4 regions of the Bacillus sp. JJ1566 genome follow, and region 1 is predicted to be linked to each of the others. Evidence: riboswitches for the same ligand, from Rfam matches in the RefSeq annotation. Region 1 holds a riboswitch; each other region holds the start of a gene.
The links. Region 1 has a riboswitch for S-adenosylmethionine ahead of V7112_RS16635 (cyclase family protein). Riboswitches for the same ligand answer to the same signal wherever they lie in the genome.
Positions count from the first base shown of each region.

Region 2: it holds a riboswitch for S-adenosylmethionine, as region 1 does, so the genes downstream of both, mtnW (2,3-diketo-5-methylthiopentyl-1-phosphate enolase) here and V7112_RS16635 (cyclase family protein) in region 1, are expected to answer to the same signal.
Region 3: it holds a riboswitch for S-adenosylmethionine, as region 1 does, so the genes downstream of both, V7112_RS22975 (hypothetical protein) here and V7112_RS16635 (cyclase family protein) in region 1, are expected to answer to the same signal.
Region 4: it holds a riboswitch for S-adenosylmethionine, as region 1 does, so the genes downstream of both, metK (methionine adenosyltransferase) here and V7112_RS16635 (cyclase family protein) in region 1, are expected to answer to the same signal.

Region 1 covers NZ_JBALOP010000043.1:16,486-24,153, reverse strand. The annotation lists gene V7112_RS16645 (sodium:solute symporter family protein) at 1-523, shown strand, start outside; gene V7112_RS16640 (DMT family transporter) at 623-1,501, shown strand; SAM riboswitch class I at 1,581-1,681, shown strand; gene V7112_RS16635 (cyclase family protein) at 1,771-2,523, shown strand; gene V7112_RS16630 (5-methyltetrahydropteroyltriglutamate--homocysteine S-methyltransferase) at 2,602-3,708, shown strand; gene clpP (ATP-dependent Clp endopeptidase proteolytic subunit ClpP) at 3,762-4,364, opposite strand; gene V7112_RS16620 (sigma-70 family RNA polymerase sigma factor) at 4,369-5,079, opposite strand; gene V7112_RS16615 (3-hydroxyacyl-CoA dehydrogenase family protein) at 5,536-6,393, shown strand; gene V7112_RS16610 (enoyl-CoA hydratase/isomerase family protein) at 6,430-7,206, shown strand; gene V7112_RS16605 (acetyl-CoA C-acetyltransferase) at 7,218-7,668, shown strand, end outside.
Region 2 covers NZ_JBALOP010000057.1:1,893-9,560, reverse strand. The annotation lists gene V7112_RS20305 (carbon-nitrogen family hydrolase) at 1-515, opposite strand, end outside; gene V7112_RS20300 (pyridoxal phosphate-dependent aminotransferase) at 603-1,778, shown strand; SAM riboswitch class I at 1,919-2,025, shown strand; gene mtnW (2,3-diketo-5-methylthiopentyl-1-phosphate enolase) at 2,215-3,453, shown strand; gene V7112_RS20290 (2-hydroxy-3-keto-5-methylthiopentenyl-1-phosphate phosphatase) at 3,457-4,119, shown strand; gene V7112_RS20285 (methylthioribulose 1-phosphate dehydratase) at 4,112-4,738, shown strand; gene V7112_RS20280 (1,2-dihydroxy-3-keto-5-methylthiopentene dioxygenase) at 4,763-5,305, shown strand; gene cbpA (cyclic di-AMP binding protein CbpA) at 5,486-6,115, shown strand; gene V7112_RS20270 (aspartyl-phosphate phosphatase Spo0E family protein) at 6,420-6,674, shown strand; gene V7112_RS20265 (MFS transporter) at 6,805-7,668, opposite strand, start outside.
Region 3 covers NZ_JBALOP010000074.1:25,846-33,513, forward strand. The annotation lists gene V7112_RS22940 (DEAD/DEAH box helicase) at 1-118, shown strand, start outside; gene V7112_RS22945 (branched-chain amino acid aminotransferase) at 207-821, shown strand; gene V7112_RS22950 (nucleotide excision repair endonuclease) at 892-1,263, shown strand; gene V7112_RS22955 (aldo/keto reductase) at 1,356-2,198, opposite strand; gene V7112_RS22960 (hypothetical protein) at 2,292-3,035, opposite strand; gene V7112_RS22965 (GyrI-like domain-containing protein) at 3,571-4,056, shown strand; gene V7112_RS22970 (hypothetical protein) at 4,134-4,754, shown strand; gene V7112_RS22975 (hypothetical protein) at 4,829-5,161, opposite strand; SAM riboswitch class I at 5,260-5,362, opposite strand; gene V7112_RS22980 (hypothetical protein) at 5,790-5,975, shown strand; gene V7112_RS22985 (hypothetical protein) at 6,688-6,933, shown strand; gene V7112_RS22990 (hypothetical protein) at 7,164-7,535, shown strand.
Region 4 covers NZ_JBALOP010000023.1:18,544-26,211, reverse strand. The annotation lists gene V7112_RS10240 (ABC transporter ATP-binding protein) at 1-490, opposite strand, end outside; gene V7112_RS10235 (ABC transporter substrate-binding protein) at 501-1,487, opposite strand; gene V7112_RS10230 (alpha/beta hydrolase family protein) at 1,643-2,452, shown strand; gene pckA (phosphoenolpyruvate carboxykinase (ATP)) at 2,483-4,072, opposite strand; SAM riboswitch class I at 4,339-4,504, shown strand; gene metK (methionine adenosyltransferase) at 4,750-5,946, shown strand; gene V7112_RS10215 (gamma carbonic anhydrase) at 6,070-6,630, opposite strand; gene V7112_RS10210 (tetraprenyl-beta-curcumene synthase family protein) at 6,745-7,668, shown strand, end outside.

The DNA.
Region 1 (7,668 bases):
AGATATCAACGCTTTAACAGCAGTTGTTCAACGTGATATCTTACCAGTTCTAAATAAGAAATTTAAAGAAATGAAAGAAAATGTTGATAAAAGATCTCTTTGGATTGCACGTGGTTTAACAATTATGTTTACCATCATTACAATTATTGTTGGTCTAAAACAAGAACAATTCGGTGGCGTTCTTGGACTAGTTATCACATGGTTCTCTGCATTAGTTGGACCAATGGCAGTACCTTTGATTTTCGGTTTATTCTCTAAATTTAAACACAGCACTGGAGCAGTAGCAATTTATTCAATCGTAGCGGGTGTAGTTGGGTTTGCAATCACACAATTAACCGATATTATCCCTACTGATGTTAAGGTGGCTTTCCCATTAATCGTAACTTCAATCGTGTTCTTTGGTGGAGGCTATATCAACAAGCGTAGAGGTGTTACTGTATCACCTGAAGTTGAGGAGTTACTACAATTCTTAGACACAGGCAAAGACGAAAAAAAGACTGATGATGTAAAAAAAGCAATCTAATATGATGAAAACAGAAGACCTCGTTATTGAGGTCTTCTGTTTTTTGCATTAAAATGGGACGGAGGGACATTGTCCCCATGACCCACTAGGAGAAGGATAATGAAGGCAAAGATTATTTTTATTATTGTGATGTTGATTTTTGGTAGCATTGGTTTGTTTGTGAAGAATATTGATCTATCCTCTAGTGAAATTGCTTTGTTCAGAGGAGCATTTGGCAGTTTGTTTTTAATTGTTGCTAGTTTTCTAGTAAAGAAGAAGTTTTCTTTCAAAACGTTCAAGAAGAATCTTATCTTTCTGCTTTTATCAGGGGCAGCATTGGGCTTTAACTGGATTTTTTTATTCGAATCTTTCCGCTATACAACCATTGCTAACGCCACTCTTAGCTATTATTTTGCACCAGTGTTTGTGATGATTTTGGCACCTTTTTTACTGAAGGAAAAATGGACATGGATGAAGGGGATAGGTATTACTCTTGCCTTTTTAGGATTACTTTTGGTTGTCAATCCTGGGGCCGAAGCGGCTGTTGGAGCTTATAACCACTCTGTTGGCATTATGTATGGTTTATTGGCTGCCGCTTTTTATACAAGTGTGATTCTCCTGAATAAATTTATTAAAAGTCTATCCGATTTTGAAACAACTATTATGCAGCTTTTAACTGCTTCGATAGTATTGTTCCCTTATGTCCTGGCATCGCAAAATATGAATTACTCCGATTTAGGTTTACAATCAATCATTCTACTATTTATTGTGGGAATTATTCATACAGGGGTCGCGTACTTATTATATTTTTCAGTGTTGAAAAAATTAAAGGCGCAAACCATCGCAGTATTTAGCTATATCGATCCCATTTCCGCCGTGATCATGGCTGCGATTATTTTGAATGAAAGTATGGGTTTTGTACAAATTGTAGGTGGAGTCTTCATATTAGGATCTTCTTTTGTTAGTGAGATTAATTGGAAAAGATTACTAAAATCATAGAAGTTTATTTATAACATTGTTGTTGACAATACATTTTTTTTGGTCTAATGTTTAATATATAATTTAATATTTCGAAATTTTCTTATCCAGAGAGGTGGAGGGACTGGCCCTACGATACCTCGGCAACAGACTTTTAAAGTACTGTGCCAATTCCAGTAGCATGATGCTAGAAGATAAGAAGAGCGGATTTTTCATTTGCCTATCCAACCCTCTTCTTATTTTCAAGAAGAGGGTTTTTTACATTTCAAATAAGTTAATGAGGTGATTGTATGTCAACGGTACGAACAGAAAATGAATTATTAAAAGCATTTGAAATTCTGAAAAGTAAAGAGTGGGTTGATCTTACACATACATTTGGACCAGACTCTCCCCATTTTTCAGCGTTTAACGATGCTGAATTTAAGACACTTTTTACCCATGAGGACGGCTTTTTTGCACAAAGCTTTACATTCCCAGGTCAGTACGGAACCCATATTGATGCGCCAATCCATTTCGTTCCTAACCAACGATATTTGGATGAACTAGAGTTAAAGGAACTCGTTCTACCCCTTGCTGTGATTGATAAGTCAAAGGAAGCAGAAGAAAATCATGATTTCATTTTAAGTGTTGATGATATTCTAAAATTTGAAGAAGAACATGGTGAAATTGAAGCCGGTACATTTGTGGCATTAAGAACGGACTGGAGCAAGCGTTGGCCAAACAAAGCAGCATTTGAAAATAAGGATTCTGATGGGAATAGTCATGCTCCAGGTTGGGGAATTGAGGCCTTAAAATTTTTATTTGAGGAAAGAAAGATTAAAGCTGTTGGCCATGAAACATTTGATACAGACGCAGCGATTGATTATCGAAAAAATGGGTCACTAATTGGAGAGTACTACGTTCTAGAGCAGGATACATTTCAAGTCGAATTATTAACTAACCTTGATAAGGTACCAGCAAAAGGAGCTGTTATTTTTAATATCTGTCCAAAACCCGAAAAAGGATCCGGATTCCCAGTACGCTCATTTGCCATTTTGCCATAGGTGGGACAGGGAGACAGGTCCCTTGTCCCAAAAACAAATTTTGAAAGTAAGATAATAATAGACGGGAGATACAATAAAATGACAACAAAAACAATAGTTAAAGCACCATTTCGTGCAGACCATGTAGGAAGTTTATTACGTCCAGAGAGAATTCATCAAGCAAGAAAGGATTTTCAAGCAGGAGCAATTACTGCACAGGAACTTCATTCAATTGAAACAGAAGAAATTAAAAAGGTTGTTGATAAACAAATCGAAGTTGGCTTACAAGCGGTCACAGATGGTGAGTTTCGTCGTAGATTTTGGCATACAGATTTCTTAGAGCATTTAAATGGAGTTGAGGGCTACGTTCCGGATCATGGCTTTAAATTCAAGGGTGAGGAAACAGAACGCTATGATGTGCGAGTTATTGGGAAAATTTCATTTAACCAAGACCATCCACATATTAAAGATTTCATTGAATTTAAAGAAATTGTAGGTGACCGTGCCGTTGCGAAACAAACAATTCCAAGTCCAAACCAACTATTTAATGCGGGTATTCGCAACAAGGATATCTATCCGGACCTTGAGGAGTATGCAAATGATATTATTCAAACATATCGCGATGCCATAACAGCATTTTACGAAGCAGGCTGTCGTTACCTACAACTAGACGATGTGTACATAGCAGGTCTGAATGCACCAGAAATCCCATTTAATGATAGTGGTTCTACTCGTGAGGAATTAATTGAATTAGCATTGAAGGTTGCAAATGGAGTGCTAGAAGGGAAACCAGAGGATTTAACCATCACAACACATCTTTGCCGTGGAAACTATCGCTCTAACTGGGCATTCGAAGGCAGCTATGCAAAAATTGCCCCTACCCTTTTTGCGAAAGAAAAAGTTAATGGGTTTTTCCTAGAATATGATGACGATCGTTCAGGAGATTTTACGCCACTTGAGTATGTTCCAAATGAAGGTCCTCGAGTTGTTCTTGGTGTATTTACATCAAAGCGTGGAGAATTAGAATCGAAAGAAAACATTATCGCACGCATAAAAGAAGCATCACAATTTGTACCACTTGAAAACTTATGTATCAGTCCACAATGTGGCTTTGCTTCAACTCATCATGGCAATATTTTAACGGAAGAAGAGCAATGGGCGAAATTGAAGTATATTGTTGATATTTCAAAAGAAATTTGGGGATAAGAAGGAAAGCGAACACTACTTGATGGGTGTTCGCTTTTTTTGATAGAAATGATCTATTTAATTATTTCATCAATAATCCCATATTCCTTTGCCTCTTCCGCACTCATGTAATAGTCACGATCGGAATCTTTTGCTACCTTTTCAACTGGTTGGCCAGTACGTTCTGAAATGATTTGATTGATATGTTCTCGAAGCTTAAGGATTCGTTTTGCAGAAATTTCGATTTCAGTTGCTTGACCCCGCGCCCCACCTAAGGGTTGATGTATCATAATTTCACTGTTTGGGAGGGCGAGTCTTTTTCCTTTTGTTCCGGCAAGCAAAAGCATAGCACCAAAGGATGCAGCCATTCCTGTACAAATGGTCCTAACATCCGGTTTAATATATTGCATCGTATCAAAAATGGCAAAACCAGCAGATGTTGAGCCACCAGGACTGTTGATATAAAGAGAAATATCTTTATCAGGGTCATCCGCAGCTAAAAATAATAGCTGAGCAACTATACTATTGGCAACAGCATCATTTATTTCATCACCGATCATGATAATCCGATCTTTTAATAACCTCGAGTAAATATCATATGAGCGTTCCCCTCGACTTGATTGTTCGATAACATATGGGACTGTATTCATTTTGTTATCCTCCTTATTCGCTTGCATTTTATTATGCAGCCATAGAGACAGTGCTTGAAGGAAGCTTATAGAGACGTGATTTTTGCATAGAACATGTCGGATTTGTATTTTTCGATAATGAGTGGATAGAAGGTATAGTCCTGATTAATATAGATGGATCTTGAGTGTTAAAAGATTCATGAAGTGCTTTTTGGATTTGCTCGCGATCTTCCTCTGACCAATATTGCTCAATAAGTGGGTTTCTTTCTTTCTTCTCCATTCTCTGTTTTGCACGATAAATGGCGGCTTTAACAGCAGTCTCATTTGTATTTAATAGTTCAGCTATTTCAGATATTTGAAATTGAAACCCTTCTTTTAAGACAAATATCACAGCTTGCTTTGGTGTCAACTTATTTATAAGCAGTTGTACAGCCTCAAAGCGCTCTTCAATTTGTCCGAATTCATCATATCCATCATCAGGAATAGCTTCAAGAGACTCTTTGCTTCGTTTTCGAACCGTGTCTATCCATTCATTTCGTGCAATTTTATTCAATAAAGCTGTAGAGATTGTAGGCTGGTGCTTATAATGTTTCCAAGCCTTAATTAAAGATTCCTGCACGAGATCTTCTCCATCCCAGCTGTTTTGGGATATAAACTGGCAATATCGTCGAAGCATCGGATAGAGTTCATGAAGATGTTCTTCATTAAAAAGTTCGTGCTGTTCTTTAAAATCCTCTAATCCATTACAAAGCTTACTATGCAAATCAATCACTCCTTCAGCGCGTCTCTACTTAATAAACGAATATATGGTATGAAAAGATACGGGGTAAAATATTTATTTTTATTATATGTATGGAAAAAGTATTGAACAAGTAACGATTAGTTTGTTTTGATATTTAATCAATAGCATTGTATGAAGAATTATTTTGTTTTAAGTACAAAAATAACGAAGTAAGATGAGGTTTTTAAAATCACTTACAAATAAATAGACGAAATACTAAAAAGATTAAAGACTAAACCCACAATTTATTGCCCCTGAATGATCTACTCTCAGTCTCTAAGACCAATACAAGCCTTCCTTTCCTCCAATTTACGGAATGAGAGCCTTTCGATTCCTCAAATTTCAGGTGAAAATTTCACACTAAAAACACTATAATTAGTGTGAAAATTGTAAAAATTGTGATTTTTATATAAAAAATGACATAATGGAGGGTATACGATGGAATTTAACCAAATTGGTGTTATTGGGTCGGGAACGATGGGTGGTGCAATTGCCCATCAAGCTGCAATATGTGGATTTGATGTCGTGCTCGTAGATGTCGACCAAAGATTTCTAGATAATGCGCAAGCACGCATGGAAAAATTAATGGATCGATCAATAAGCAAAGGAAAATTAACCGAGGATGATAAATCAGCGATTCTTACTAGAATAAAATTAACAACTAGCATGTCAGATGTAAGAGATTGTGATGCCGTCATCGAAGCAATCATTGAAGATTTGGATGCAAAAAAAGAAATCTTTAAACAGTTGGATGAGATTTTAAAACCTGAAGCCTTAATCGCATCTAATACATCATCAATGTCAATCACAGTGCTTGCAAGTGCAACAAACAGACCAGAACAAGTCGCAGGCATGCACTTTTTCAATCCGCCCCAAGTAATGAAATTAGTAGAAGTGATTAGAGGTTACAAAACTAGCGACGAAACTGTAAGCGCATTCAAGGGATTGGCAATTGGGATGAAGAAAGAGCCAATAGAAGTAAAGAAAGATGTTCCAGGATTTATTGTCAATCGAATTATGATTCCTCAATTCATCGAAGCCATTCGATTGGTGGAAGAAGGAGTGGCTTCACCAGAAGATATCGATAAGGCAGTTACTTTAGGACTGAACTATCCGATGGGACCATTTACTTTACAAGACTATGCGGGAGTTGATATCGGACTCCATGTGATGGATTATTTTTACGAAGAATTCAAGGACCAACGTTTTGCCGCACCACTGACATTACGTAATTTAGTTCGTGCTGGTCGAGTTGGAAAGAAGGCAGGGGCAGGCTGGTACGACTACGACAATTAAAAAATATAGAAAAGCAGAAAGGTTGTGTTACGAAACATGGATACTATCCAATATATTTCTAATGACCATCATATTGGAATCGTCTATTTAAATCGACCTCCATATAACCCATTAAGTACTCAAGTATATAAAGAGTTATCTAACCTTTTTGATGAACTTGAGAAAGATCCAGAGGTTCGCGCCATTATTCTTACAGGAAAAGGGGATCGCGCATTTGCAGCAGGTGCTGATATTAATGAGATGGTCAATCTAGATGGAGTTGACATGATGGAAATGTCGAGAATCTCTCGATTGGCTTATGACAAAGTTGAATCTATTTCGAAGCCAGTGATTGCTGCGGTAAACGGGCTTGCATTAGGTGGGGGCTGTGAATTAGCACTTGCGTGTGATTTTCGAATTGGCTCACCAACGACAAAATTCGGATTACCTGAAATCAATTTAGGGATTATCCCTGGAGGCGGCGGAACACAACGTCTACCACGTTTAATAGGCCAAGCAAAAGCGAAGGAATTGCTCTATTTTGGCGAAATGATTGATGCTGAAAGAGCGCTTGAAGTGGGCTTAGTCAATAAGGTGGTAGAGTCAGATCAAGTATTAGATGAAGCGATTGCCTGGGCCGAAAAACTTGCACAAAAGCCACGTGTCGCTATGAAAATGTTAAAAACATCGATTAACCGTGGGACAGAGGTTGATTTACAAGCTGCCTTGGATCTAGAAACTGCTTGTTTCGGAGTTGCATTTTCAAGTAAGGATCGTGTTGAAGGAATGAGGTCATTTGTAGAAAAGAGAAAACCACAATTTGTTGGAAGGTAGGGTGAATCAAATTGACTAAAGAAATTGTAGTGATTGATGGCGCAAGGACTGCTTTTACAGAATTCGGAGGATCATTTCGTGATGTATCTGCGATTGATCTTGCCGTACATACAACAAAGGAAGCAATGCGTCGTTCGCAGGTCGAGCCCGAAGAAGTAGATCAGGTCGTGATTGGTAATGTCATACAATCCAGCACTGATGCTATTTATATGGCGAGACATGTTGGATTAAAATCAGGAGTTCCTGAGCATGTACCTGGATTAACAGTCAATCGTTTATGTGGTTCAGGCTTACAAGCCATCGTAAACGCTGCACAATCTATTAAACTCGGAGAATCAAATGTTAGCATTGCTGGCGGTTCAGAAAATATGAGCCAGGTTCCACATGTAATTCGTGGTGCTAGATGGGGCTTGCCTCTTGGAAAATCACCTATGGAAGATTACTTGTGGGAAGCACTTTATG
Region 2 (7,668 bases), on a different contig from region 1:
TCCGCTACCACGAATAAAATTTCTGCCCCACTTGTTGTATGTGCGCGAATCCACTCTGGGAAGCGAATATCGTAACAGATGACTCCAGCAGATTGCACATTTTCTATTGTAAAATCGCCTTTTGCTTCGCCAGCCTGTAAATACAAATGCTCATCCATGAGCTGGAAGAGGTGTAGCTTACTGTATTCACTGAGTATTTCTCCTTCACGATTAAAGACAAACATCGTGTTAGTCACGCCTTGCTCTGTCTTTTTGGCAATGGAGCCTGCTACTATATTAACAGAGTATTGTTTTGCTAGGTTTTTAATAAATGCTTTCGTTTTGTCACCATTATCATCGGCAATTTCATCTAATCTCGTTAAGTCATATCCCGTTGTCCAAAGCTCTGGCAGGACAATAATATCGGGATTATCCTGAGTCATTGTGTTTTCGATTTCTTTAGAAATAAGGTCAAAATTATCTTGCGGTTTTCCGAATTGAATATCATACTGAATACATGCAATTTTTAGATTCATTTGGGTCCTCCCTATGAAATGATACTTTACAAGTAACAATATATGATATTAGACTAGTATTTCAAGTATTTTGAAGAAGGTGTACACATGAAAAATTTTGAACAATCTAAAATTCTCCAAAATTTACCAAAACAGTTTTTCGCATCCCTTGTTACAAAGGTGAACAATGTCGTTGCCCAGGGGCACGATGTCATAAATTTAGGGCAGGGAAATCCTGATCAACCAACTCCACAACATATCGTAGAAGCTTTAAAGGATGCTGCAGATCAGCCGAAATTTCATAAATATTCTCCATTTCGCGGCCATTCTTTTTTAAAGAAAGCAGCAGCAGAATTTTATCAACGTGAATACGGAGTTGAACTTGATCCAGAAACAGAGGTAGCCGTTTTATTTGGCGGTAAGGCAGGGTTAGTTGAGATCCCACAATGTCTGTTAAATCCCGGTGATGTTGCATTGGTTCCAGATCCTGGTTACCCCGATTATTGGTCTGGTGTTGAGCTTGCTCGAGCAGAAATGGCGTATATGCCTTTGAAAGAGGAAAATGCCTTTTTACCCGACTACTCACAAATTGATTCAGAAAAGCTTGAAAAAGCCAAGGTCATGTTTTTAAATTATCCAAATAACCCAACCGGGGCCGTAGCAACAAAGGAATTTTTTGAAGATACAATCTCCTTTGCTAAAGAACATGATATTTGTGTAGTGCATGATTTTGCATATGGTGCAATTGGATTTGAAGGTAAAAAACCAATCAGTTTCTTACAATTGGACGGGGCCAAGGATATCGGGATTGAAATTTATACTTTATCAAAGACATATAACATGGCAGGGTGGAGAGTTGGATTTGCGGTTGGAAATCCTAGCGTAATCGAAGCGCTAAATCTCATTCAAGACCATATGTATGTAAGTTTGTTTAGCCCAATCCAAGCTGCGGCGGCAGTAGCACTAACCGAGTCACAGGACTGTGTAAAGGAACTAGTGGACAGGTACGAATCAAGACGTAACGCTTTCATTGGTGCACTTCAAGACATCGGCTGGGACGTACAAGCACCTGCAGGCTCCTTTTTCGCATGGCTACCAGTACCTGAAGGATATACATCTGTTAGCTTTGCAGATCTTTTACTTGAAAAAGCCCATGTTGCAGTCGCGCCAGGAATCGGCTTTGGTGAATATGGTGACCGCTATGTTCGCGTTGGCTTTTTAACGGATGAAGACCGACTAGTTGAAGCAGCAAACCGAATCAAAAAATTGAATCTGTTTAAATAAACAATCATTTGCAAAAATTAAAAAACGTTTGACAAGAAAAATAATTCCTGTCATAATCCTAATTAAATTCAGTGTCGTAAAAATTAAATAAAGGTTGAGCTTTCTGTAATTGAGACTCAACATGTAAAATAAAATCTATTTTCTTATTAAGAGCAGGTGGAGGGACTAGCCCAATGAAGCCCGGCAACCGACTTACATGGTGTAAGCACGGTGCTAATTCTTGCAGCGTTGAGCTGAGAGATAAGAAGATGTTAGTTTGCTAACCTCTTCTTATGAAGAGGTTTTTCGTTTTTTATGTCTAGTTTAAGGCGCCATCGGCTCTATGTTCTAGAAGGCAAAAGGCGCCTTCTGTCAGCGCTTTTCTTATGCTTGTCGCCGATAGGCAGGCTCCTTGAACTTTTCTTGTTCGGAACATTTTTAGAAATGAGGGTTTAACATGAGTGAAGTGATTGCTACATATTTGGTACATGACAACAGTGATAATTTGGTGAAAAAAGCTGAAGGCATTGCACTTGGATTAACGGTGGGTTCTTGGACGACATTACCAAAACTTGAGCAGGAACAACTTAAAAAGCATAAGGGAAAAGTCATAAGTGCCCGGCAATATGAAGATGACCATCGGGCAAGTCAATATTTAGGGAAACAAACTAAAAAAGGCATTATTAAAATTGCCTACCCATATGCAAATTTTAGTCCAGATCTACCAGCCATTTTAACAACTGTCTTTGGTAAGCTCTCGCTAGACGGGGAGATAAAGTTGCTAGATTTGGAGTTTTCAAGTGAAGTGAAGGCCGCATTTCCAGGGCCAAAATTTGGGATCAATGGTATCCGCGAAAAACTAGGAGTATTTGATAGGCCGCTTGTGATGAGCATTTTTAAAGGGGTAATTGGAAGGGATATTGAATACCTTAAGGAGCAGCTTCGTGAGCAGGCACTTGGTGGTGTGAATATCATCAAGGATGATGAAATCCTTTTTGAGAATCCTTTAACTCCGTTTGAAGCGCGAATTACAGAAGGCAAAAAAGTGCTTGAGGAAGTTTATACTGAAACCGGACATCGCGCTCTTTACGCAGTGAACTTAACTGGTAGAACCTTTGAATTAAAGGAAAAAGCACGGAAGGCAGTGAAGCTTGGCGCTGATCTGTTATTGTTTAATGTATTTGCGTATGGACTTGATGTTCTTCAAAGCTTAGCAGAGGATCCGGAAATTTCAGTTCCGATTATGGCTCACCCAGCAGTAAGTGGTACGTTAACACCGTCCGAATTTTACGGGTTTTCAAATCAATTACTGCTTGGAAAATTATTACGATATGCAGGTGCAGATCTTGTCTTGTTCCCTTCACCATATGGAAGTGTTGCACTTGAAAGGGAACAAACATTGGCGATTGCAACTGAATTAACGAAACCTGATGAATCATTTAAGCCGTCATTTCCAGTTCCGTCAGCGGGCATACATCCTGGCTTAGTGCCACTGCTTATCAACGATTTTGGGAAAGAAAGTGTGATTAATGCAGGTGGTGGTGTTCATGGACATCCAACCGGTGCCATTGGTGGCGGAAAAGCGTTTCAGACGGCAGTGGATGCAGTCCTTTCGGGAAAGACACTTGTGGAATTTGCTCAAAATAACCCAGAGCTAAAACAGGCAATCGATTTATGGGGATACAAAGAGGTATAAGCGATGAACAAACCAATTATTTTCTGTGATTTTGATGGCACAATCACAAATACCGACAACATCATAGCCATTATGAAAAAGTTTGCGCCTCCAGGTTGGGAGAAAATAAAGGATCAAGTGCTTTCACAGGAAATCCCAATACAAGAGGGTGTGAGTAAAATGTTTTCTCTATTGCCTTCACAATGGAGGGAAGAGATTACGGATTATATCCTGAACCACGCTGAAATTCGAGATGGCTTTAAAGAGTTTGTTGCATTCACGAAAGAACAAGGAATTCAACTATACATCGTCAGTGGAGGGATTGACTTTTTTGTTGAACCATTACTGGATGGCCTAGTTGCTAAAGAGCAAATTTACTGCAATCAATCAGATTTTTCGAATGAGAGAATCAAGATTTTATGGCCATATACTTGTGATGATGGGTGTACAAATGAGTGCGGCTGCTGTAAACCAACCTTGATTCGTAAACTCTCAAATCAAGAAGACTATAAAATCGTCATTGGCGATTCGATTACTGACCTCCAGGCGGCAAAGCTTGCCAATAAGGTAATTGCAAGAGATTTCTTGGTTGAAAAATGTGAAGAATTGGGGATTGAATATTCAGCCTTCCATTCCTTCTTTGAAGTGATTGAGATTTTGAAAAAGGAGGTTGCGGAAAATGCTTAATATCAAACAATGGACAGAGCTTGCGGATATAAAGGATGAACTGGCAAGCCGCGACTGGTTCATGGGCACGAGTGGAAATCTAGCAATCAAGGTCTCTGATCAACCGATCACCTTCCTTGTAACTGCAAGTGGAAAGGATAAGAAGAAAAGAACTGATGAAGATTTTTTATTAGTGGATGGGGCCGGATACCCTGCTGCACCCACTCATTTAAAGCCTTCGGCAGAGACGCTTTTACATGTTGAAATTTATAGCAAAACAAATGCAGGCTGCAGTCTTCATGTCCATACAGTTGATAACAATGTCGTTTCTGAGCTATATGCCGATAAGGGCGAGGTTATTTTTAAAGGTCAGGAAATTATTAAGGCGCTTGGATTATGGGAGGAAGATGCTGAAATCCGAATTCCAATCATCAAAAATGACGCTGATATCCCGACACTTGCCCGAAACTTTAGTGAGCATGTCAACAGTGACTTTGGTGCAGTCCTTATTCGAAATCACGGTATCACAGTCTGGGCTAAAAATGCTTTTGATGCCAAGAAACATCTAGAGGCATACGAGTTTCTTTTTAGCTATCATTTGAAACTATTAGCATTAAACCATTTGCAGATCAGAATTTAAAAATAAAGTTTAAGGAGTGTAAAAATGGCAAATATTAAATTTCGTAACACAGGTGAAAGATTAGAAGGACAAGAAAAAGTTGCTGCATTCTTACAAGAACAAGGTGTTCTTTATGAACATTGGGACACTAGCAAACTACCAGAAGAATTAAAAGGAAACTGCAAAATCAATGATGATCAAAAAGAGCAAATCTTATCCATTTATGAAGAAGAAATCAAATCACTTGGTGAACGCAATGGATATCAAAAATGGGATGTAATTGCTTTATCAGATGCAACTCCAAATTTAGATGAACTTTTAAAGAAATTTGAACAAGTGCATGTTCACACAGAGGATGAAGTTCGTGCAATCGTAGCAGGGCATGGGATTTTCATTATTAAAGGAAGTGGCGACACTGGCTACTTCGATGTGGAACTAGAAGCAGGAGATGTAATTTCTGTACCTGTTGACACTCCTCACTTCTTCACTCTTATGGATGACCGTGAAGTGGTTGCTGTACGTTTATTTATTGACCCAGCTGGTTGGGTGGCGCATCCAGTCCAAGACCCAGAATTCGCTCAAAACTAAATGTGTATGAAAGGACTTTATGGAGTTTTACCATGAAGTTCTTTTTTAATCTAAATATTAGCAATATTCTTTACATATAAAGGCGAATATGTTACATTTTTGTTCATTGGAATACTCTTTTATTGATGCATATAATAAAGGTAATAAGAAATTCTTTCAAAAAAATTAGGAGTGGGGAAAATGAAAATTCGCTATAATTTTGTCCAAAAATCAGATGTGAAATATTGTGAAGGTAAGTTTACCATTCAACAGGCCCTTCAACTTTTAAATGAATCAGGATTTCGTTCAGTGCCGGTACTATCGAAAAATGGAACGGTATTTGATGGGTTAATTTATAAAGTAGACATCTTGGAATACTTATATGAAAAAAATGGAGATGCACATGCGAATATATCGGAGCTTGTTGAAGGCAAGGATGCATTCGTTTACGAGGAGGATTCCTTTTTCAAGACGTTTTTAACGATTCGTCGTTTGCCGTTTATTGCTGTGTTGAATGCTGAAAAAGAGTTTCAGGGGATCATCACACATGCGAATGTAATGGATGTACTTGAGGACTCCTTTGGTATGAAAACAGGAGGATATACGTTAACAATTGCCACAATTGAACATAAAGGGGCAATCAAAGAGCTTGTATCTCTCATTCGTGATATTAATATAGATGGCATGCTCACGCTTGATAATGGCGAAAAATATCTCCGTAGAATCATTTTAAATCTACCTGGTTCACTTGGCGAAGGAGAGATTCAGAATATCAAGCGGAAATTGGAAGCGAAGGAATTCCGCGTTACACATATTGACCGAATTAAATAAGCAAATGTAGACCTATAGGTGTAATACTTATAGGTTTTTTATTGCAAAAAAAATGTCGATTTTGCGTATATTTGAATGTCGAAAAAACATGGAATATGGGATGAGAACGTTTTCGTACACAATTTTGTAAATTTTTTAAAGAAAAAAATGTCTATTTTTGCGAATCTATTTACATAAATAGAAGATTTTGTAATAATGCATAGAGTAGCAACTAAGGGAATGCACCAAAGGTAGTATGAGTTGGTATACGATAGTTGTATGCCGCGTTAGAATCTTCTAACGAGTGAATAAAGGAGTGGAAGTTTTGGAAACCAGAAGTATAGATTACAAACAGATACTATTAGACGAAATTAATAGAAAAAGAGAAGAAATGATCACAGTTGCTAATAGTACGGGGTTTACAAGTAATGAAACAATTGAATGTAGTCAAGAACTTGATGAACTTATAAATATCTATCAACGAGCAGAAGCAGCAGAACGAAACCATTCACTTTTTCGTCAGTTTTTAAAGAGAGTCATGTTATTTTTCGCACTTCAAAAAGTCAGCTACAAATCATAAATGGTCGATCTCAAACAATTCATCAAGGTGGATTGTTTTTTTTTTTCGATGTAACAAGGTACAAGAATTATAGTAAGTCCTAAACATCACATACAAAAAAGGACGCTCAGGTAGCGTCCTTCATAATCAATCAAGCATTATTCCATACATTTAACTTTTGATCGGTTGGCAATAAGAAGGCCACAAATCCGAGTAATGGAAGGAAGCCCATCATAATGATGGTTGGTGTCAATCCGATTGCATCAATGATGGAACCAATTGCAACGCCACCGATTGCTCCCATACCAAAGGCAAGGCCAACGATTAAACCTGACATCATTCCGATTTTACCTGGCATCAATTCCTGCGCGTACACAACCGAAACCGAGAAGCTTGATAATAGGATGAAACCAATCACCGTTACGAGTATAATCGCAACATGTGGTCCGACAAACGGCAATACTAGGGCTAACGGTGCTGTTCCTAATAAGGATGCGATAATAACGTTACGCTTTCCAAATTTATCAGCAAGTGGTCCTCCAAAGAAGGTGCCTAGTGCGCCAGTTGCTAAGAATAGGAAAATATAAATCTGTGCTTGTGAAATGGAATACCCATATTTTTCGATAACATAAAATGAGTAAAAGTTTGTGATGCTTGACATATACCACGTACGTGCAAAAACGAAAAGAACAAGAACAATTAATGCTAGTTTAATAGCTTTCATGTTTTGAGGTACTACTGAAACAGCTTTTTTCACTTTCTTTTGAATTTCGACTGTTTTAAGAGTTCGAGCATACCACCCTGCGATATACACGAGTAAACCAACTGCAAGTGCTGCAACTAACGAAAACCAAATGGCTCCAAATTGTCCAAGTGGGACGAGAATCAATGCCGTAATAACAGGCGCAAGAGCTTGCCCTGAGTTTCCGCCAACCTGATAAATGGATTGTGCCAATCCACGTCTGTCACCAGCCGCCATGTAGGCAACACGGGAACCCTCTGGATGGAATACGGC
Region 3 (7,668 bases), on a different contig from region 1:
GCGCCCTGAAGGTAGTGGAAAAGACAGAAGCAATGGAACTTCCAAGAGAAAATCGAATGATAATCAAACAAAAAGAAATTCAGGCACTTCAACAAGAGGGAGAAAACGTTCTCGCTAGAGAGTAAATGATACATAATGGACTTCCTTACCTCTGGAATGACGCTTTAGTCTACCAGGTAAGGTGCCAAATTCAGGAGGCTACACCCATGTTACATAAACAATTGAAACAATACATATCATCAGAGTTAATGAGTAATGAAACCTCGTCGATACCATTATATCAAGAAGAAAAAGAGTACATTGAGAAATATAAATTGATTTCAGATGACGTTACATTAATAGAAAAAGATCCTACTACACGTTTCCATGAAGCTTACATTGAAAGATGTGATAAAGAAACAGAAGAAACACTCTCTAAAGAATCATCCGTTTTTCTAGAACAACCGATTGACTACCTTCAAAAACACAAGAATGAATTTCTATACTTTGAATCTAATTGGTTGGAACTAATCGGCGTTGATGCGATTTCGTTTGAAGTGAATGATGTATTTGGAACATACGATGTCATGATAGGTTTAAAGCTGCAGAAAAAGTTTGGGACATCTCTTAAAGAAAACTTACGTAAGGATCTACATGGAGATGAAGCAAGATTTGAATTGATTTTTAATCAAGGCGATGGCTTATGGGACTTGAATTTCGCTTTGAATTATGTGAATGGGTTCAAAGAGGAGATGTCATTAGAGGAAGCATATCGGTTAATTTATCGATTTTTATTTAAACTAGTAGAGAGAACAGAAGAAAGAAGCATGGACGTGAATTAACTGTTAAATCGCAATTCTTTCTTACATATGATACCATTTATCTCTACACAAAAAAGGGACGTGATTGAACATGATAAAAATTACCATACCTACTCCAGATCTTACGATTACAGAACGGAAACAAGTTCCGAAAGAAAATGAACCAGTAATCAAGGATATTTACGGATTTATTGATTTCCATCTCATACCAAGAGATAAAGGTGGCATTTTCTTATTTTTTAATATAAATGATGAGCTTCTTTTTGTTGGAAAAGCGCGGAAACTACGTCAAAGAATTAAAAAACATTTTGAAGATACGGTATCACCTATTAAAATGCACAGAGATGAAGTCCATAAAATCGATATTTGCTTCGTAGAAGACCCAATGGAACGAGAAATTTATGAAACCTATATCATTAATAAACTCCGGTCAAAATATAACGTTGATAAAGTATTTAATTAATAAAATATTGGTGCCAGAGCCCCAGTGCGGTAGTATTTTGCCGTGTCGGGGTTCTGGCCTTTTTTATTAGGTGAAAAGTGCTAGTAATCGAATTAAAATTCCTCATAAACAGCAGGATCCTGATTGGCAATTCTTCCATCTGGCTGGCTTAAGGCTGAAATCATAGCCATTTCTGCATCGTCCAATGAGAAGTCAAAAATAGAAAGGTTCTCTAACTGGCGGACTGGTGATGCTGACTTAGGAATTGAAATCGCTCCAAGCTGATAATGCCAACGTAAAACGATTTGTGGAATCGTTTTATTATGATTTGCAGCGATCGTTTGAAGTGTTTCGTTGTCTAAGTCTTTAATTCCACGAGTAAATGGGCTCCAAGATTCTGTCGCAATATTTTTTTCTTCATGATATTTTCTTTGTTCAGCTTGGTTAAAAAATGGATGTAACTCAATTTGGTTAATGCATGGTTTGACACCGGTCTCTTTTTCCAAACGGTCTAAGTGTTCAGGTAAGAAATTACAAACCCCTATTGAACGAATAAGTCCCCATTTTTTAGCATCAATCAAAGCCTGCCAAGCTTCTACATATGTATCTTTGCTAGGGTTCGGCCAATGAATGAGGTATAGATCATAATAATCAAGGTTAGCTCGATAAAGCGATTCTTGAATAGTTACTTTTGCCTTGTTGTATTCGTGATAGCGACCAGGAAGTTTGGAAGTAATGAGTAATTCTTGTCTTGGTACAGAACTACGGCGAACAGCTTCTCCTACCGCTCCTTCGTTTTCGTAATTATAAGCTGAGTCAATCAGACGATAGCCATTATGAATTGCACTAACGATAGCATTTACTCCATCATTTCCTTTAAGCGGGTATGTACCAAAGCCAATCACAGGAATATGTAAGCCATCATTTAACGTAACCTCTGGAATTCTACTTTCCATAAAACAACACTCCCCCCATTAATATCGCAATAATATCACAAGATTGAAAATTACTCTATTTTGAAGGTTTGGAAGAGATGGGGGTGTATACGCTTAGGTTTTTCGCTTTTTAAATAATGCACTGACAATAAGAAATAAAAATAGAATGGTTAATATCATATAAGTACTTTTAGTAAGCTGTTCCCTCTTTTGCCATGCTGCTTTATTTAAAATTTGTAATGCTTGTGCTTCAATATCTTTATCAATCGACGTATCTTGGTCGTAATCAAATGTAAATCGATTTTTGCAATACGTCTCATATGCTTCTAGACTTTCGGAATCAATCTTTTTATCTACAAGATCTTTTATTTCATACTGTACTGCATCTTCACTGCAGATATTATAAAAGTGTAGTGCGGAATTTGCTTTTATACTAAAATAATCTTTTTCTATGGGATTAGAGATTGAATGATAATATTCATTTATAATGGTTTCAATTGTTTCAATTGAAGTCTCAAAGTCTTTTCTTACCTTTTCTTGATTTTCATTCCATTCTATTTCTCGTTGTCTATCAATTTCTCTTCGTTCAACAAACTCCTTTTGATTTGCAACATGGCTCGATTGCTCAGCAATTTCTTGCTCTGAAAATATCGGTCTTTCCTCACCACTGTAGAGTTTATGTTGGGTTTGACCATAAGCTTCTATCCAATTTGTATCTGTCCATCGATCACGTTTATGTACAATCTTCAAATTTCCATCTTGTTGTTCTGGGCCTTTTTCCCATCTGAAAATGATGAGGGTTAACTGGATAATAATTAAGCTTAAAAGTAGAATTCTTACCTTTTTAACAATAATCACATCCTATTATGAATAATTGGTTGACAAATGTTATCGTTAATAACTTATTTTGTACAGGCGAAAGAGAACTATTCATGGGTAAGTCAGACTCATTTTTTGGCTAAAACATTCATTTTAATGTGGCCAACCTTAATTCCCAATATGTGCTCTAGACTAAGTGGAGAAACTAATCATTCATTCAAAATGAAGTGAAAAAGTCTTTAAACAGCTTTGAAATCGTTTTTTATCAAGGTTTCATTTGGCCATTTTACAGAATCAATTTAAAAAAATAAACGGGAAGCTTGAGTTGTTTTTAATTACCGTACAAAGCTTGTTGAGAAAGAATGACTGTTTGAACTGGGACTAGTTTTTCTGCCATAAAAACTGCCCTGAGAACAGTGGAGCGGTTCAAACGATCACTTTAAAATGCTGGAACCGTCCCCGTTTTTACAATGTGTATTGGGTTATTGAAGATGTTACAATAATTAGTAGATTGGCACTAAAGTTATTGAAAGCTGTAAACTTATGAGACTTTTTTGGAGAAGGAGGAAATAAAGTGAGCTATGAAATTATTACATTACCTGGGTATCGGGCAGTAGGATTAAAATGGGAGGGGACATTCTCTGAGATTGTACCTAATTTAAAAAACGTCATTCGGCAAATGGAAGAACGTTCCAATGAGTTAGATGACAAGGTGAACCCTCATGTACAATTAGGACTATCTTATCATGTAGTTGAAAATGGGTTCGTGCATTATGCAGTATATGAAGTAAGTGATAGCCAGGAAATTCCTGATGGGATGATTGAAATAAAGGTGCCTCAAATGACCTATGTGAAGACAGCACATCACAAAGGGGAGGATATACAAAAGACTTATACGGATTTACATGAATGGTTATTTGATAGTGACTATACCGCATATAGGGAACCAGGTGTAGTTTACTATGATCCATATATGCCAATAAAACATGAACATTGTCCAGTGGAACGCGCCACTAGTGATCCGCATTTTGATATTTATATACCAATAGTTAAAAAATAAATCGACCTAACGTTCACCTTGAAACGTGGTAACCGTCCCCTCGTTTTTCCAAGACCTTTTCAGAGGAGAGTGAGATTGTGAGAGACAAAGAGATCATAGACGTCTTTGAACAGTCAGAAATAAATTTACTCGTAGAGCTGCGAATGGGAAATGGTTTCCAAGAAAAGGAGTATGAAAGATTAGTGAAGGCACTCGCCGTCTGTGCGGATGAATGGGAGAGTCGTTCAAGTATTCCGGGAGAAGTCGTCCATACTTTAGTTGGACTATACGATGAACTGTACAACTTTTCATTAATATATGGTGATGAAGAATCAGTCCGGATAAAGCAAGCAGCCGAAAATACCAAAAGGCTGATTCAAAGATGTACGAAAGATAAGGGTGAAATAGAACCCGAAAAAGCCAGAGTGATTGGCAGGTTGATTGAGAAAATCAACGAAAACGGAAATTTTTTTAATAAACTTCAAAATGGTAAGGGAATAGATGAACAACAATTTGAAAGAATCTATCAGGAATTATCCGATAATATTGACGAGATTTATTCGTGGGAGGAAATTCCAAAAGCTTTGGTAAATATTTTTATTGATTTTCGCGAATTAGATTTGTTTGTCGGTCAATATCGAGATGAGTTCAAACAACCTAAAGAAGCAAATAAAATTTATGAAGCGTATGAACGTATTTTTTGTTTAATTACTGGCTGAATGATCATGGCCTGACCCCCAGCACATTAAAGCATTACTGTGCTTGGGTTCTGGCCAAAAAATTTCTACATATCTTACCTTTCCATAAATACATATCCTAAATAATTTCCAGAACCATGTATGATCTGAAGGCCTTGTTGCTCTAGATCCCTCCAAATTTTTCTATCTAGAGCATACGGACCTCTTTGTTGAAGTGCTGTTAACTCTGTTTCAGTAATGGTAAGTTGGAGAGATTCTTGTTTACCTGTAACAAACAATTCATAGTTTTTGAGCTTCATGACTATCACTTTAAAATCGGGATCCCTTTCCTGTAGCTCTTGCTCAATGCAAGTTGCAACATGAATCAAAAATTTCTCTCCCTCCATATTTTTTGAAATCATTCCTCTTATAAATCCTGAAGTATTCATCTTTTTTCCTCCTAAACTTTAAATCAATAGGGTACGAGAGTGAAGGCAATGAAAAAGGCTCTTCATTGCATATGAACGCAACAAAGAGCCTAGGCCGATCGTCATCATTCAAAGCACTGCTTTGCTGGTTGGAGCACCTTACCTATTGGCAGGTTGCTGTGAAGTCATTGAGCCAGGACTCTCGTTCACTCTTGATAACCATATTGAATTATATATAGTATAACTACAAAGATTAAGTACCGTCAAATGAATAACCCTGACAGGTTCCATAAATAGTTACAAGATTGTCCACTATCAATTGGTATGACAGATAGGTTAATGAAGTTGCTTGAGCAGAGAGTAAGAACGCAATTACAACTTCTTCAGCTGAGACGCATTTTGGGCAGAACGCATCCTCAGGATTCAAAATATAGTATTCTTCCTCGCCTTTATGACAGGTTAGACAAAGAAAAGAATAATGTTAGGTTATTCCAATGAGTGAACTAAACAACTTTGATGGAGACAAACTCCGTGAGTATATACAAGCAGTGCATTCAGTGGAAAATTTAATGAAGTACTAGAGAAGGCAGTTAATTGAAGTAGAAACTTTTGATAGGTAATCACCGTCTATTTGTAAAAGGGGGATGTGATGAAAAAATCACTTTTTTTATGGTTAATTACGCTTGCTTCTCTTATTTTGCTTGTTAGTTGTAGTGCTGATGGTGGTAAAGTAACTGCGAGAGATGTTCTAAAACAGAATGATGATGCGGATGTCTTAAAATATAATGGTTTTATGTACAGTAATGTCACTGATCTTGAATGGTTTGAAAGATAAGAGTAAATTTCAAAAAGGAAAAGAAATTGGGGAAATCAAAAAAGTAACAAATTCTATTCTGTTCTTTACCAATTTCTCAGCTACAAAGTTACCAAAGGGAACCACCTTGTATGATACGAATGAAGGGGATACTGGAATAATCGTAGTAGAAACGGAGAATGGTAAAATAGTATATTATATGCAATTACTCGAAGGCTAATTTTCACGAACGTGTGCTTTACTTAAAATAGTGATTGCCCTTATTTAATTAATGAAGCAGATTGGTACAGATTTTAATTGGGTTATTATGGTAAAGTTTATCTTATGAAGAGTTGTTTTAAAGTATTAAAAGGGGATGACATAATATAAAAAAATGAAGAGTTATTATAGTTATACCAGCTGCTTTATTAGCAATATTCGCATTAACTAATGATAAATATTATTGGTTACTACATATAGCTTTTATTTTAATGTCATTAAATCTAATTATTGTGGGAATCCAGGCGTTCAAAGAAAACAAGAAATCCCCTTTTGCTATTTGTATTACAGCAATGGCAATAATGATAATTTCCCTTTCGCTTAAAGAGTTATTGCTATCTAGTGCGTTGTTCCAAGAAGGATAACGCACCTTTTTGTTGAAGTTATTTAACTACCGGGGCAGGATTGTTGAATAAGAATGGCTATACAATTTCTATTAAAGTAAAATTTGAAAGTAAATTATAGGGGGGATGAGATGAATAAGTTAGGATTTTTTTCTTTTCTAATGGTTATTGGCAGTATTATTTCATTTTTAATTTTAAGAGGACCTAATGCGAATTTGATGATGGCTATTATCATTCTAGGGACACTTTCGCTATTGGGTATTGTATTTGCGGTGCTATCAAAGAATTGGTTGTCAGGAATAGTGGGTGGTTTATTAAATGGAGGAGTCTTGGTTTTTGTATTTTTCCTAGTGTTAGCAAGAGGAATTGCTGGCTAGGTTTTCCATCTATATATTCCACTTAATGGTGCTTTCCTTAAAGGAGGGGAAGTGCCTTTTTTTGTAGCTGTTTAAGAATAATGGTGATTTTTGATAACTCTTTGAAATCTTACTTTCAGTTACTTGTCAGATGATAAGAGATATAGGAATATTATATTACTGGATTAATAAAATTGAAACAGGAAGAAAAATGAGGTGATTTTATTTTAGAGAAACTTAGGAAAATTAATATGAAAACTGCTGTATTTATGGGAATTATTTTTTACACTTTGACTATTTTAATCCACTTTCTTATTATAAGCAAAAGTATTCCATTCACATGGGTTAATGGTGGAAGGTCTGAATCATTCGCTGAACAGCTACCAATATCTGTTATAAATATCGTTATTTCTATTATTGGAGTAGTTTTTACGTTGATTGTTGGTAGAATTAAACTATTTAAATACAAAAGAGGAATAACCGGTATTTGTTGGTTTTTTGTTGTACTTTGGTCTTTTGGATTTATACAACAATTGTTTGGAACACCTTTTGAAAAAATGGTTTCGTTAGTATTGCTTATTGGAGTTATCTCGAACTTGCGTATGGCGATTGAAAAAAAATAGATGTAACTATTTAATTAATAAGGTTGTGACAATTACACTTAAACTAAAAGGTGCTTTAATTCAAGAAGGATAAAGGCACCTTTTTCCTTGAAATCCTTATTTAACAAACGATCGGGCGATTTAATTGAATAGC
Region 4 (7,668 bases), on a different contig from region 1:
CAGAGAACGGTTCATCCAGCAGAAGAATTTTGGGGTTTGTCGCAAGGGTTCGAACCAAAGCAGCTCTTTGTCTCATCCCACCTGAAAGCTGGTTTGGATATGCTTTTTCTACTCCCTTTAATCCGATTTCCTCAAGTAGGGCTAATGTGTTTTTTCTTGTTTGAACTGTTTCTTGATTCATGATTTGTAACCCAACAAGAATGTTCTCCTCAATCGTCTTCCACGGAAATAAGTAGTCCTGCTGTAGCATATAACCAATATCGGACTTTGCCTTTTCAACTGTTTTACCTTCTATTAAAACCTTCCCATATGTCGGTTTTAATAATCCAGCAATGATGGAGAGTAAAGTCGTTTTACCACACCCACTAGGACCGAGGAGGGAGATGAACTCCCCTTCCTCGATTGTGAGTGAAATGTCTTCGAGTGCGGACGTTGTAGAATCCTTTGTAAAATAAACATGGTGGATATCTTTTACTGACAAAAAGTTCATAGTAACACTCCTATTTTGAGATGACTTTTTCTGCAATACTTGTGTTCACAAGTGTGTTATAGTCGATTCTCTTCGGTAATTCTCCTGCTTCATCCATGATATCCTGTAAGTTATTCCAAGCTTCCTCTGATAAAACAGGATTTGTTGCGTATGATCCTTGGTTCTTGTATCGTTCAATAGAGGATGTGATTAAATCAAGTGGTGTATCTGGGAAGAATTCTTGCACTGATTTTGCAATTTCTTCAGGGCTATGTGAATCGACCCATGCTTGCGCCTTATAGACTGCACGTGTGAATTTTTCAACGGCATCAGCGTTGTCATCAATAAAGCTTTGCTTTGTCATAAACGTTGTATATGGTACCTTGCCAGATTCTTCACCGAAAGAAGCGACAATATATCCACGTCCTTCTTTTTCAAACAAACTTGCAGTTGGTTCAAATAATTGGACAAATTCACCTGTGCCTGAAGCAAAAGCACTTGAAATATTTGCAAAATCAATGTTTTGGATTAGATTTAAATCGCCATGTGGATCAATATCATTCTTCTTTAATACAAATTCCCCAACCATTTGTGGCATACCGCCTTTACGTTGGCCAAGGAATGTACTATCTTTAACTTGGTCCCAACTAAAGTTTTGAATATTTTCTCTTGCCACTAAAAACGTACCGTCCGTTTGTGTAAGGGCCGCGAAGTTAATAACCGGGTCGGTTGAGCCTTGTGCTTCCACATAAATGGATGTTTCAGAGCCTACTAACGCTACATCAGCACCTCCGGAAATTAAAGCAGTCATGGTTTTATCTCCACCAGGAACGGTTGTTAATTCAATCTCTAAGCCCTCTTCTTCAAAAAATCCTTCTGTAATTGCTACATACTGAGGTGCGTAAAACACAGAACGGGTTACCTCGGCAATTCGGATTTTTTGAACCTGGTCATTATTACAAGCGGCTAATGGGATAATAAGCAGTAATGCAAACAGGCTAGCTAAAAAACGGCGCATGTATTCATACCTCCTTGACAGATATTCTGTCGGCTATAGTCATTTCTAAGATAGATTATGAAACGTGACAAAAATGTGTGAATGCCTATTTTTAGTTTTTATAAGTGGATTTTTAAAAGGTTTTCGAAAATAATGATGTAGAGAGGATGGATAAAATGGAGGATGGCACAATTATCGAAAAGCAAAGATTTCCGTCTCCTAATCCAGCAATCAATCTTTATTTAATTACATATTGGAGTAAAGGATTAAAAATTAAAGGCTATCTTGCTGAACCAAAGGAAGACGGATTGTATGACGGCTTTTTATATTTGCGCGGTGGGATTAAAAATGTAGGAAAGGTTCGAATTGGTCGGATCATTCAATTTGCCTCAGAAGGCTTTGTAGTGATGGCTCCTTTTTATCGAGGAAATCAAGGGGGAGAGGGGAACGAGGATTTTGGCGGACATGACAGATATGATGCGTTCTCTGCAGTTAAAGTATTAGAGGAACATGAAAAGGTAAACCCAACTCGGATCCATGTCTTTGGCTTCTCACGAGGAGGAGTGATGGCTCTTCTTACAGCCATTCATCAACCCCAGGTTTGTTCGGTCGTCTCATGGGCTGGAGTAAGTGATTTGAGCTTAACATATGTGGAGCGCAATGATATGAGGAGGATGCTAAAGCGGGTTATCGGAGGAACTCCAACTAAATATCCAGAACGATATAAATGGAGAACACCTTTATATGAAATTGAAAAGCTTGAAATCCCCTTACTTATTATTCATGGTGAAAAGGATGAAAATGTATCTGTCGAACATGCATATCGACTTGAAAAAAGAGTTAGGGAGCTTGGAAAACAGATAGAAAGCTGGTATTTTCCACAATACACTCATTTTTTTCCACCCCATGATAATCGGGAAACAGTTAGACGGTTAACGGAATGGATGAAAACGAGGGAGTCGAATACGAAAAAGCTCGAGGTTTGATTTTTCTCGAGCTTTTTTGCTTTATGCAGTTTATATTCTTGGTCCGCCCAATAATTCAATTTCCTTTGGAACATTGGAGAATTTTTTGAAGTTTTCTTTGAATTTTACAGCCAATTCTTTTGCTTTAACATAGTACGTACTTTGATCTGCCCATGTTTTTGCTGGCTGAAGCACATCATCAGGAACACCCGGAATGTGAATTGGAATTTCTAAGCCGAAAATATCATTTTTCACCGTTTCTGCATGAGTAAGTTCACCTTCTAAAGCTGCTTGAACCATTGCTCTTGTGTATGACAGCTTCATGCGGTTCCCCACACCATACTCTCCACCAGTCCAGCCAGTATTTACTAAAAACACTTGAACATTATGCTCGTCAATCTTTCTTCCTAGCATTTCTGCATACTCAGTTGCAGCCAGTGGAAGGAAAGGAGAGCCAAAGCAGGTTGAGAATGTTGCTTCTGGTGCTGTTACACCACGCTCTGTTCCTGCAAGCTTACTTGTGTAGCCACTTAAGAAATGATACATGGCTTGTTCTTTTGTTAGTTTACTAATTGGAGGGAGAACACCGAAAGCATCTGCTGTTAGGAATACAATTGTGTTCGGATGACCCGCAATACTTGGTACAATAATATTATCAATATTGTCAATTTGGTATGCTGCTCTTGTGTTTTCAGTCAATGCATTGTCATCATAATCTGCAATTCTTGATTCTTCATCTACTATTACATTTTCTAAAACAGAGCCGAAGCGAATAGCATCAAAAATTTGTGGCTCCTTCTCACGCGAAAGATTGATGGTTTTAGCATAGCAGCCACCTTCTATATTAAACACGCCAGAGCTAGCCCAACCGTGCTCATCATCTCCAATTAGTCGACGTTTTGGATCGGCAGAAAGAGTTGTTTTGCCTGTTCCAGACAGACCAAAGAAAAGTGCAACATCTCCTTCTTGACCTACGTTAGCGGAGCAGTGCATGGAGAGAATATTTTGCTCAGGCAGTACATAGTTCATTACAGAGAAAATCGATTTTTTAATCTCACCAGCATACTCAGTTCCTCCTATTAAAACTGTTCGTTTTTCGAAGGAAATAATGATGAAGGTTTCGGAGCGTGTGCCATCTACTTCAGGGTCTGCTTTGAAATTTGGTGCGCATATGACTGTGAATTCAGGTTGATGTGTTTTTAAATCCTCTTCAGTTGGTCGAACAAACATTTGTTGGGAAAATAAATTATGCCAAGCATATTCGTTAATCACTTGGATGGGCATACGTACTTTTTTATCGGCACCTGCATATCCATTGAATACATAAATTTCTTCTTTTTCTTTCAAGTATGAAAGCACCTTTGTGTAAAGGTTTTCAAATGTAGCTTCAGAAATTGGTTTGTTCACCTTACCCCAGTCAATTCTATCTTTAATAGATGCTTCTTCTACGATGTATTTGTCTTCTGGTGATCTTCCTGTGTATTTCCCTGTTGTTGCACATACAGCCCCAGTCGAAGTAAGGATTCCCTCTTGTCTTGCGAGTACTTTTTCAACTAAAATAGGAACAGATAGATTATGAAGTACGTTTTTTCCATTCACTAATTCCAATAGCTGCTCATTTGAAACTTCAACTGAATTCATGTAAAACCATCCTTTATCATTTTTTATATAATCAAATTTTACAATTAGTATAACACATTGAAAAAAATAGTCTATACTATTAAACGTATTTTACGTAATATATCTTAAAAAGTGCGTACATATTCAAAAATAGTCCTTTATAATACTTCCATTTTCGAAGATTGTCTGTTTCGTGAAAAAAGTGGACATACTTCGATATGATTTTTTTGAAATTATATTGACATGAAAAGGTTTACTGCGTTATGATAATTCATTGAACGGATACTCTCTTATCCCGAGCTGGCGGAGGGACAGGCCCAATGAAACCCGGCAACCATCACTTTTCTTATATATCAAATAAGTTTTTGTGGAACCTATACAAAGTAGGTCTCTCATTTGACAAAAAGTGATAAGGTGCTAACCTGAGCAAGGCATGACCTTGATCGATAAGAGTGAAAGGCGAGATAAATGATAATACCTTTCCTCAAATAAGTAGGGAAGGTTTTTTATTTCTTAAATGAGAACATTCATGGTTTCAAGCATGTTACTTAAAGCGTTTATATGTGTACATCACAGATAACTAGTCAATAAGGATAGAAAATCGTGAAGGTAACAATACTAAGGGAATGAGTACCGTATCAATGAATGTCAGAATTTGAGTATAATTGAATTCTGAATCGAAAAAGGAGGAAGCGTTTGTGACAACTAGACGCCGTTTATTTACTTCTGAGTCTGTTACGGAAGGACATCCAGATAAAATCTGTGACCAAATTTCAGATTCTATTTTAGATGCCATCTTAGCAAATGATGCAAATGCACGCGTAGCGTGTGAAACTTCTGTTACAACAGGTCTTGTACTTGTTGCGGGAGAGATTACAACCTCTACATATGTAGATATCCCAAAGATTGTCCGTGAAACGATTAAAGAGATTGGTTATACTCGTGCAAAATACGGATTTGACTACGAAACATGTGCTGTATTAACATCGATTGATGAGCAATCTCCAGACATTGCGATGGGGGTAGACCAAGCGTTAGAGGCTCGAGAAGGTCAAATGACAGACGAGCAAATTGAAGCGATTGGAGCAGGTGACCAAGGCTTAATGTTCGGTTATGCTTGTAATGAAACAAAAGAGTTAATGCCTTTACCGATTTCATTAGCTCATAAGCTATCACGTCGTTTAACAAAGGTTCGTAAAGATGAGATTCTTCCTTATTTACGTCCAGATGGTAAAACGCAAGTGACAGTTGAGTATGATGAGAACAATAATCCTGTTCGTATCGACACAATTGTTATTTCAACTCAGCACCATCCGGAAATCTCACTAGAACAAATTCAACGAAATCTTAAAGAACATGTCATCAATCCAGTTGTTCCAAGTGAACTAATTGATGAAAATACGAAATACTTTATTAACCCAACTGGCCGTTTTGTAATTGGTGGTCCACAAGGAGATGCTGGTTTAACTGGCCGTAAAATCATTGTTGATACGTACGGTGGTTATGCAAGACATGGCGGTGGCGCATTCTCTGGTAAGGATCCAACTAAGGTTGACCGTTCTGCTGCCTATGCTGCTCGTTATGTTGCGAAAAACCTTGTGGCAGCTGGATTAGCTGATAAATGTGAAGTACAGCTTGCATACGCAATCGGTGTTGCCCAACCAGTTTCTATTTCTGTTGACACTTTTGGTACAGGAACAGTATCTGAAGATGTTCTTGTAGAGCTAGTTCGTGATAATTTCGATTTACGTCCTGCTGGAATTATTAAGATGTTAGACCTTCGTCGTCCAATTTATAAGCAAACTGCTGCATATGGTCACTTTGGTAGAAACGATCTCGATGTACCATGGGAGCGTACTGACAAAGCAGAAACACTTAAATCACAAGCAAAATAAGATAAAAAAAGCTCGCCAATTTTGCGGGCTTTTTGTTCGTATTTAGTTTTCAGTGTCTAGCTCAAGGCGCCATCGGCTCGAGGTCACAAGCCAATCGCTTCTGAAGGCTTAAAGCGCCTTCTGTCAGCGCTCGTCTTGTGCTTGTCGCCGATAGTCGGGCGTCTTGAGTTTTTCTTTTTGTAATTGTTTATAATGCTGTCCTTTTTCGACATATTCACGGCGAATTCTAGCCATGTCTTTTTTATCCTCTTCGTTAAGTTCACGGATCACTGTTGCAGGCCTTCCAAAGGCAAGTGTGTTCGGAGGGATTTTTTTACCCTGTGGAACAAGGCTGCCAGCACCGATAAAAGCACCTTCACCAATTTCAGCACCATCAAGAATAATTGTCCCCATCCCTATTAGGGCGTTTTTACGGATAATTGAGCTATGTAGGATAACCTGATGTCCAATTGTGACATCATCTTCAACTATCAAAGGATTGTTTGGACTTTGGTGCAAGGTTGAGTTGTCCTGAATGCTCACTCTTTTTCCGATAATTGTCGGTGCCACATCACCTCGAATAACGGTATTAAACCATATATTTGTGTCCTCGCCGATTCTAACGTCACCCGTAACGGTTGCATAGTCAGCAATGAATACAGAGTCCGCAATTTCAGGATATTTTCCTTTGTATGGATAAATCATAACATGCACATCCTTTCCTAATTGTTTGATATTCGCTGGAAAATCATATAAGGTAAGTGTATCAACTTTCATATTTTACGTAAATCAACATGTTCATAAATCGAGGTGATATCTATGGTACCTACACAACCAATAAGTTTAATGAAGAAAGTGTATCGTGAGGTATTTCCGATTGTACATCGTGAATTAGCGGTTTGGAAAAAGAAAGCGGAGGAGATTCCAAACGAAGAGCTTCGGAAGCAGGCCTTGGCTAGTATTCATTCCAAAACATTTCACTGTGAAGGTGGAGCCATCCTTGCCTTATTAGCAGAAGGGAAAATGGAGGAATGCATCCGTTTTATTGTTGCTTATCAAACGATTAGTGACTATTTGGATAATCTTTGTGATCGCAGTACCTCATTAGATCCCGTCGATTTTCGCTCGCTTCACGATTCCATGCCAGATGCATTACGACCAGGACAGCCAACAAAAAACTATTATCAACATCGTGATGAACAGGATGATGGTGGCTATTTAGAAAGCCTGGTTAGAGCCTGTCAGGAAGTTCTCCAAAACATGAATCATTATGATAAAATAGCTGATTATTTACAGGAATTAGCAAGCTATTATTGTGATCTGCAAATACATAAGCATGTAAAAGTAGAAGAGCGTGTACCAAGGCTCGAGAACTGGTTTAAAAGTCATCAGGAGCATCTTCCAAACATGGAATGGTATGAATTTTCGGCTTGCTCAGGGTCTACATTAGGCATTTTTTGTTTAGTTGCTTATGCGTTTCATGAGGAATTCAATAAAGAAATTGCGGTTAAAGTTCGAAATGGGTATTTTCCATATATACAAGGCCTCCACATCCTACTTGATTATTTCATCGATCAAGATGAGGATCGTCAAGGTGGCGACTTGAATTTCTGTTTTTACTATCCACATGAAAATGAACTTGTGGATCGCCTAAAGCATTTTATTATAGAAGCAGATAAGCATACAGCTGGATTGCCAAATGAAAAATTTCATCGAATGATTAATCGTGGATTATTAGGCCTC